3 regions of the Pseudomonas sp. 9Ag genome follow, and region 1 is predicted to be linked to each of the others. Evidence: riboswitches for the same ligand, from Rfam matches in the RefSeq annotation. Region 1 holds a riboswitch; each other region holds the start of a gene.
The links. A riboswitch is a leader RNA that binds a small molecule or an ion and turns the genes downstream of it on or off. The one in region 1 is predicted to bind cobalamin.

Region 1 (2,266 bases):
GCTGCGGCAGACCCGCGCCTGATGGGTATCACCCCGGCGATGAAAGAAGGCTCCGACCTGGTCGATTTCAGCGAGCGCTACCCTGACCGCTACTTCGATGTCGCGATTGCCGAACAGCATGCGGTTACCCTCGCTGCCGGCATGGCCTGTGAAGGCGCCAAGCCCGTGGTGGCGATCTATTCGACCTTCCTGCAGCGTGCCTACGACCAGCTGATTCATGACGTCGCGGTGCAAAACCTCGACGTACTCTTCGCCATCGACCGCGCTGGTTTGGTTGGCGAGGACGGTCCGACCCACGCGGGCAGCTTCGACCTGACCTATCTGCGTTGCATCCCCGGCATGCTGGTGATGACCCCAAGCGATGAGAACGAGATGCGCCGGATGCTCACCACCGGCTATCATTTCGAAGGTCCCGCCGCCGTGCGATATCCGCGTGGTACCGGCCCGAACGCAAGCCTGGAACCGGGCCTCGAACCGCTGGAAATCGGCAAGGCAGTGGTGCGGCGCGAAGGTAAGCAGGTCGCTTTGCTGGTGTTCGGTGTGCAACTGCCGGAAGCCATGCAGGTTGCCGAAGCCCTGGACGCAACCGTCGTCGACATGCGTTTCGTCAAACCCCTGGACGAGGCGATGGTTCGCCAGATGGCCGACAGCCACGACCTACTGGTGACCATCGAGGAGAACAGCATCATGGGCGGTGCTGGCAGCGCGGTCGGCGAGTTCCTCGCTTCGCAGAACCTGAGCACACCGATCCTTCATCTTGGCCTGCCCGACTACTATGTCGAACATGCCAAACCCACCGAGATGATCAAGGAGTGCGGACTGGACGCCGCCGGAATTGAAGCTGCGGTTCAGGCGCGCCTGGCGGACTTGCGCACCCAGCCGTAGGGTCCAGCGCCACCGCAGGTAGCAGCGAGACGGCTAGCCACACCGCGAAAGTTGCGTCACCTCGATCCGCCCCATGCTCGGCGGATCGAGGACAGCATGATTCGCGCTGGGCTTCTACAGCCGGCTTGGCAGGTCGACCTAGCGCACCATGCGCCACATCAAGATCCAATTGACCAATTCTGACCGTCGAAACGCTTGCGTTGAGGCGCACCATTCATTCGCTTGTCTTTCCCCAGCCCAGGCCGTAAGGTTCGCGCGATTTCCAATCCGCCCAGGTGTGCGCGACCTCCAGGTCCGCATTAAACGGGAAGCCGGTGCGCTCGAAGAGCAAGGCCGGCGCTGCCCCCGCAACGGTAATCGACCGTGATCAGAGGATCACCGCCCGCTCAACCGCCACTGTGCACGTCACGGGAAGGCGAGCAAGGTGCGTGTCGAAAGCCCGGAGACCGGCCTGACGGATTCGACTGGTGTTGCGGAGGGCAGCACCGTCAAGCGCGGCTGCCCGTCATTCCGCCCTTGTTCCTGCCCTTCTCAAAAGCGTTGAACTTTTGAGGATCGAACCTGATGAAACTGTCTCCTATTGCCTTGGCCGTGGCGCTGCTGCCGAGCATTGCTGCCGCCCTGGAGCCTTACCAAGCTCCTCCAATGGTCATCACCCGAGCGACTGCCCTGGAAAAGCCTGCTCCGGCCAGCACTCGAGTGATCGACAGGAACGAAATCGAGCGGAGTGCAGCCAGTAGCCTGATAGAGGTGCTGAACGGGAAAGCTGGTATCCAGATCCGTGACACGCTCGGTGACGGCAACCATGCCTCCATCAGCCTGCGTGGTTTCGGGGACAACGCGGTGAACAACGTGCTGGTTCTGGTCGACGGCCGGAGGCTGAACAATCCAAGTCTCAGCGGCCCGGACCTGAATAGCGTACCGCTTGCAAACATCGAGCGGATCGAGATCTTGCGCGGCGCCGGAACAGTCCTATACGGCGACCAGGCTGTCGGTGGGGTGGTCAACATCGTTACGCGACGCCCGTCCGGCAACGAAGCCTATATCGAAACCACCCAAGGCAGTCATGATCTGGAGGCATACCGAGGCCATGTTTCTCAGTCATTCGGAGGTGGTCTTTCGGCGTATATCAGCGGCGAGACCCGGAATACGGACAACTATCGCGACCACAACGACGCCAGCTACCGCGACCTGTTCGGACGCCTCCGCTATGACCATGACAGCGGCTGGCTTCTGTACGAATACCAGAACATCGACGATGAGCTGCTCTACCCGCGCAGCCTCACCATCGCGCAACGCCGCGCCGACCGCAGAGCAAGCACCTCGAACGAATGGAACAACAGCAAGACGGACGTGCATCGCTTTGCGGGCGAACAGGCAT
Region 2 (2,266 bases), 1.9 Mb from region 1:
ATGAGCGCCAGCCGCTTGTCCGCATTGGGCTTGGTTTGCAATTGGTGCCAGCGGGCCAGGCGCGCCGCCATCGCCTCGACACGGGATGGCATCGGCTGGCTGAAGCCAAAGCGAATCCCTGAGTTCGGGTCGATCTGGGACGATTCCCACGCCGCCAGCACCATCGGCTGACTGGTGCCCTGCAATTCCGGCATCGCAAGCTGGTAATGCACCTTGTCGCGAGCGAGGCCATCACTGGACAGCAGCCACGCGTTCTCGTCTCGGTCATCCAGACGCAGGGCCTTGAGCACGGGCACATTGAGTTGACTCAGCAGCTCCGTTGCGTCTTCACGACCCTCGCCGCCACCAAGGACAAAATCCTGCAGCACGACGACCGCCGCCAGCGGTGGATGTTCTGCGCTGTTGAGCCAGCGCAGCGCCTGTAGCGTGCCGTCGCCCCAGCTGCCAAACAGGCTGACGCACGCGATGTCGCGTTGTTGCAGGGTCTGACACAGCGCATCGTTGAGGTCGGAATCTCCGCGTCGGTCAGCGCGCCCATGGTCGATCACCGCGACCATTCGCTCACCGCGCCACGCCAGTTCCGACGGCTCCTTTACCACTCCGTCCTGATAGAAGCGCAACGCCGACCTCGCCTGTGCAGGCTCGGCGCTGCCGCGCGAAGTGTCACGAGCCGTCAACCAGGCCAGCAAACGCGCAATGTTTTCGCTGCCACCGGCCAGCCAATAGCTGCGCGCTTCTATCCAATGCGCCTGGATCGGATTGGCCGCCGCTAGCGCCTGCACCCAGTCACCCAGATCGCCGCCGGGTTTCTCAGCACCGAGGCGTACCGCCTGGTCCCGGTTGGCAAAGAGCATGTTTCCGGCGCTACGACTTAGCGCCACCAGCGCCTGGTCACTGTGCATGATGAAGCGTTCGCCAGTGCTGTGTTGGTCGATCAGCGGGCGCAGACGCTCCGCTTCAGGCCCGAATACGCCGACCACGAGCAAACGCGTTCCGCTGGCAAGCCATTGGCCGACCTCGGCATCGTCCAGCTCAGCCAGCTGTTCGGGGGTGCGCGCACTGACGGTACGGTCGGGGTATCGTTGCTTGAAGGTGGCAGCCGCCGAAGCGAACTCGGCAGCGCTGTACTGCGAAATGATCGCATTGACCTGATTGGCACTGGCCGGCACCGTTGGAGCCAGCAGCAGAAGCGCTAGAAACACGCAGCGAAACGCGAAAGACATGCCCACTCCATCCGGATGCAGTGGGCAACAGAGCTGCTATTGCCAGAAAGGCAGACGGCATGCTCTGAGGACGTCGCCCACCGCGACAGTTCCTGGGAAGTACGGGCTGGTATCGGGCTCAGTCGAATCGACTCTACCGTTGCGGGGGCAGCATCAGCTTGCACTGATTTCCCATTTAACCCGGACCATGATCCGGGCACCACGCACTTCATGTGTTCAACCGCTGGGCGGCCAAGCCGCGCACCTTACGCGCCGGTCCGGGCAAGATCAAGCAAACACAAGCCTGACGACGCAACGGCTCAGTTGGTAATAGGATCGATGTCTGCAGAAGCTGGATTGCTGACTAGACTTCAGGCAGCGAGCCTTGCGGAGACAGATATGAGTGAAGACCGGCAACCCAAATCGCTCACGCTGCGGCAGATGCTTCAAAGCATGCTAGCCGGCGCTTTGGGCGTGCAAAGCGGGAAAAATCGAGAACGAGACTTCAGCCACGGTAAACCCAGCCATTTCATTCTTCTGGGCATCGGCTTCACCGTAGCGTTCGTTCTGGTGATACTCGGCGTCGTCAAACTGGTGCTCTATCTGGTCGGCGTCTGACACGGTTAGCCGGAGCCGCCTCGTCTACTGGTGACTTACCCAGAACACTGCTGTTGCTACCGCTAGCAGGATCAGAAAGAAGATCGCGGCGGCATCTGCGCGGCTGTCATTATCATGGCGTTTAAAATGCTCTGACACAGCGGTATACCTTGTTGTGGAGGATCGCATTGATTGCAGTTAAGACCATGCATACGGAGCGCTCAAGGCCAGCGATTGAAATGCCTGAAAAGCAGCGTTTCGTTCTAAACATATTCCCAAACATCACTTTTGCGCATAAACGCTAGCTGGTATCGTGCCGGCCTCCCATCAACGGGTGCGCGGCCGTGCGCGCAGAAGCTGTAGACAGCCTGAAAAAACAGGACATTTATGTACGTATACGACCAGTATGACCAACACATCATCGAGGATCGCGTGCGTCAGTTCCGTGACCAGATTCGCCGCTATCT
Region 3 (2,266 bases), 1.7 Mb from region 1:
CCGATGACCAGCATCTCGTCGTTTTCGAAGGTCGGCTCCAGATCGTCACCAAAGTGGCGACGGTAGTTGCGGTAGGGCATGAACAAACGCGCAAAGACGTTATACAGCGGGATGTCATGGTTCCCCGGGATCACTAGCGCCTTCGGGATGCCATGCCCATGCAGGCGCTGCACGAAGGCCTGAGCAGCTGCGAACTGTCCAGCCCTGGCGCGCTGCGTGATGTCGCCGGAAAAGATCAGCAGGTCCGCGCCGTGCTCGCGCACGTGGTCTTCCATGGCTTGCACGACGGCGGGCTGTTCGGTGCCGAAGTGAGTGTCGGAGATCTGCACGATGCTGGTCATGGGTGGCTGTCTTCTCGTCTGATGTCTGTGACGGGTGGCATTGTTGCATTCGAAGCCAATCGGCGCCCGGCGTTCCGGTAAATCGCAAGCAGCGCTCCCGAAACCTGTTCTGGCTCGGGTCCTGATCGCTTTCGGTTGCGCTGCGCAGGGCCTTGGACTACCCTCCGCGCTGCTTCAGGTGCCCCCTGGCGAAACGCCAGAGGGGTGAAACAGGGAAGCCGGTTCATTCGATGAAGATTCCGGCGCTGCCCCCGCAACGGTAGGCGAGACAGGACACCGCTCACAGCCACTGTGCCACAGGCATGGGAAGGCTGCGGTTCCAGGATGCAAGGCATCCGCTCGCAAGCCCGGAGACCGGCCTGTCGCATTCCACGGCAGTGCGGCGGGCGCTGATCGGGGTGCGGCTGCTTGCACCTGCGCTCCCTTCGCATTCTCCGTCTGCCCTTATCGACTGTTGTCGTGCGGCGGGCACGACGGAGACCTGAACTTGACCTGCAAGACCCTCAACACCTCGGCAGCGTTCGTGCTGCTTGGCTATGCTTCGCTTTCCCATGCTCAGCCGGTACAGCCGCTGAATCTCAACGAACAGGTGGTCACGGCCACGCGGACCGAGCAGGTGCTCAGCCCGATTGCCTCCACCAGCGTTATTACTCGCGAGCAGATTGTGCGCAGTCAGGTGCAGAGCGTTCCTGAACTGCTGCGCGGCCTGGCTGGCGTCAACGTCGCTTCCAACGGCGGACGCGGCAAGACCTCTTCGGTCTATGTGCGCGGTACCAGCAGCCAGCATCTGCTTGTTCTGGTTGATGGGGTGAAAATCGGATCGGCCACATCGGGCGGTGCGTCGCTTGAGAACATACCGGTCGAGCAGATCGAGCGTATCGAACTCGTCCGCGGTCCGCGTTCCAGCCTGTACGGCTCGGAAGCGGTGGGTGGGGTCATGCAGATCTTCACGCGGCGCGGCGATGGCGAAGGGTTCAAACCCTATTTCTCCGCAGGCGCGGGCAGTCGCTCCAGCTTTGACGGTACCGCCGGCATATCCGGTAGCCAGGGTGCCGGTTGGTTCAATCTCGGCGTGGCGAGCGCGTCAACCGACGGCATCAATTCGCGAGCCTATCGGCCCACTTCGCCTCGCGCCTATGAAGCTGATGCCGACGGTTATCGTGAGCTGTCGGGCGCCTTGCGCGGCGGCTACCGCTTCGACAGTGGACTGGTGCTGGATGGCAGCTGGCTGCACGTCGACACTCACAGCGACTACGACTCTCGGTCCACTTCGGGTGCTACGGGCCGCTTTGCCTACAGCGACGGCAGCCAGCAAGTCATAGGCGGCCGGGCACGATTCACGCCGATCGATCCATGGCTGGTCACCCTGCAGGCCGGGCATAGCGAAGACAACACCGACAACTTCCGCGACGGTCGTTTCTATTCGCGTTTCGATACCAAGCGCGATTCTTTCAATTGGCAGAATGACTTCAGCGTGGCTGAAGATCAGCTGCTAACCCTTGGTTTCGACTACCAGCAAGACCGCATCGACGTGACGGACGACTATGCGGTCGACACGCGCGACAACAAAGGCGCCTATCTTCAGTACCAGGGCCGCTTCGGCCGTCACGGCGTGTTGGCCGGCCTGCGTCGCGATGACAACGAGCAGTTCGGCAACCATGACACCGGCAATCTCGGCTGGAGCTATGACCTGCGTGACAACCTGATACTGAGCGCGTCCTACGGCACGGCATTCAAGGCGCCCACCTTCAACGATCTCTACGCGCCGGACACCGGCTTCACTGCCGGCAACCCCGACCTGCAGCCGGAGGAGTCGCAGAGCTATGAGCTGGGCCTGAAGGGTGAGCAGCAATGGGGCGAGTGGGGCCTCAACGCGTTCGAAAATCAGATTGAGGACCTGATCATCTGGAGTGGCAGCAGTCCAA

Region 2: it holds a riboswitch for cobalamin, as region 1 does, so the genes downstream of both, ALTERO38_RS10545 (cobaltochelatase subunit CobN) here and ALTERO38_RS02155 (TonB-dependent receptor) in region 1, are expected to answer to the same signal.
Region 3: it holds a riboswitch for cobalamin, as region 1 does, so the genes downstream of both, btuB (TonB-dependent vitamin B12 receptor) here and ALTERO38_RS02155 (TonB-dependent receptor) in region 1, are expected to answer to the same signal.

What each region holds. Positions count from the first base shown of each region.
Region 1 covers NZ_LR733836.1:482,654-484,919, reverse strand. Annotated here, with positions in the region: gene dxs (1-deoxy-D-xylulose-5-phosphate synthase) at 1-885, shown strand, start outside; cobalamin riboswitch at 1,142-1,355, shown strand; gene ALTERO38_RS02155 (TonB-dependent receptor) at 1,450-2,266, shown strand, end outside.
Region 2 covers NZ_LR733836.1:2,364,992-2,367,257, forward strand. Annotated here, with positions in the region: gene ALTERO38_RS10545 (cobaltochelatase subunit CobN) at 1-1,223, opposite strand, end outside; cobalamin riboswitch at 1,310-1,442, opposite strand; gene ALTERO38_RS10550 (DUF2970 domain-containing protein) at 1,602-1,820, shown strand; gene ALTERO38_RS10555 (nitrite/sulfite reductase) at 2,187-2,266, shown strand, end outside.
Region 3 covers NZ_LR733836.1:2,165,292-2,167,557, reverse strand. Annotated here, with positions in the region: gene ALTERO38_RS09535 (metallophosphoesterase) at 1-341, opposite strand, end outside; cobalamin riboswitch at 501-719, shown strand; gene btuB (TonB-dependent vitamin B12 receptor) at 829-2,266, shown strand, end outside.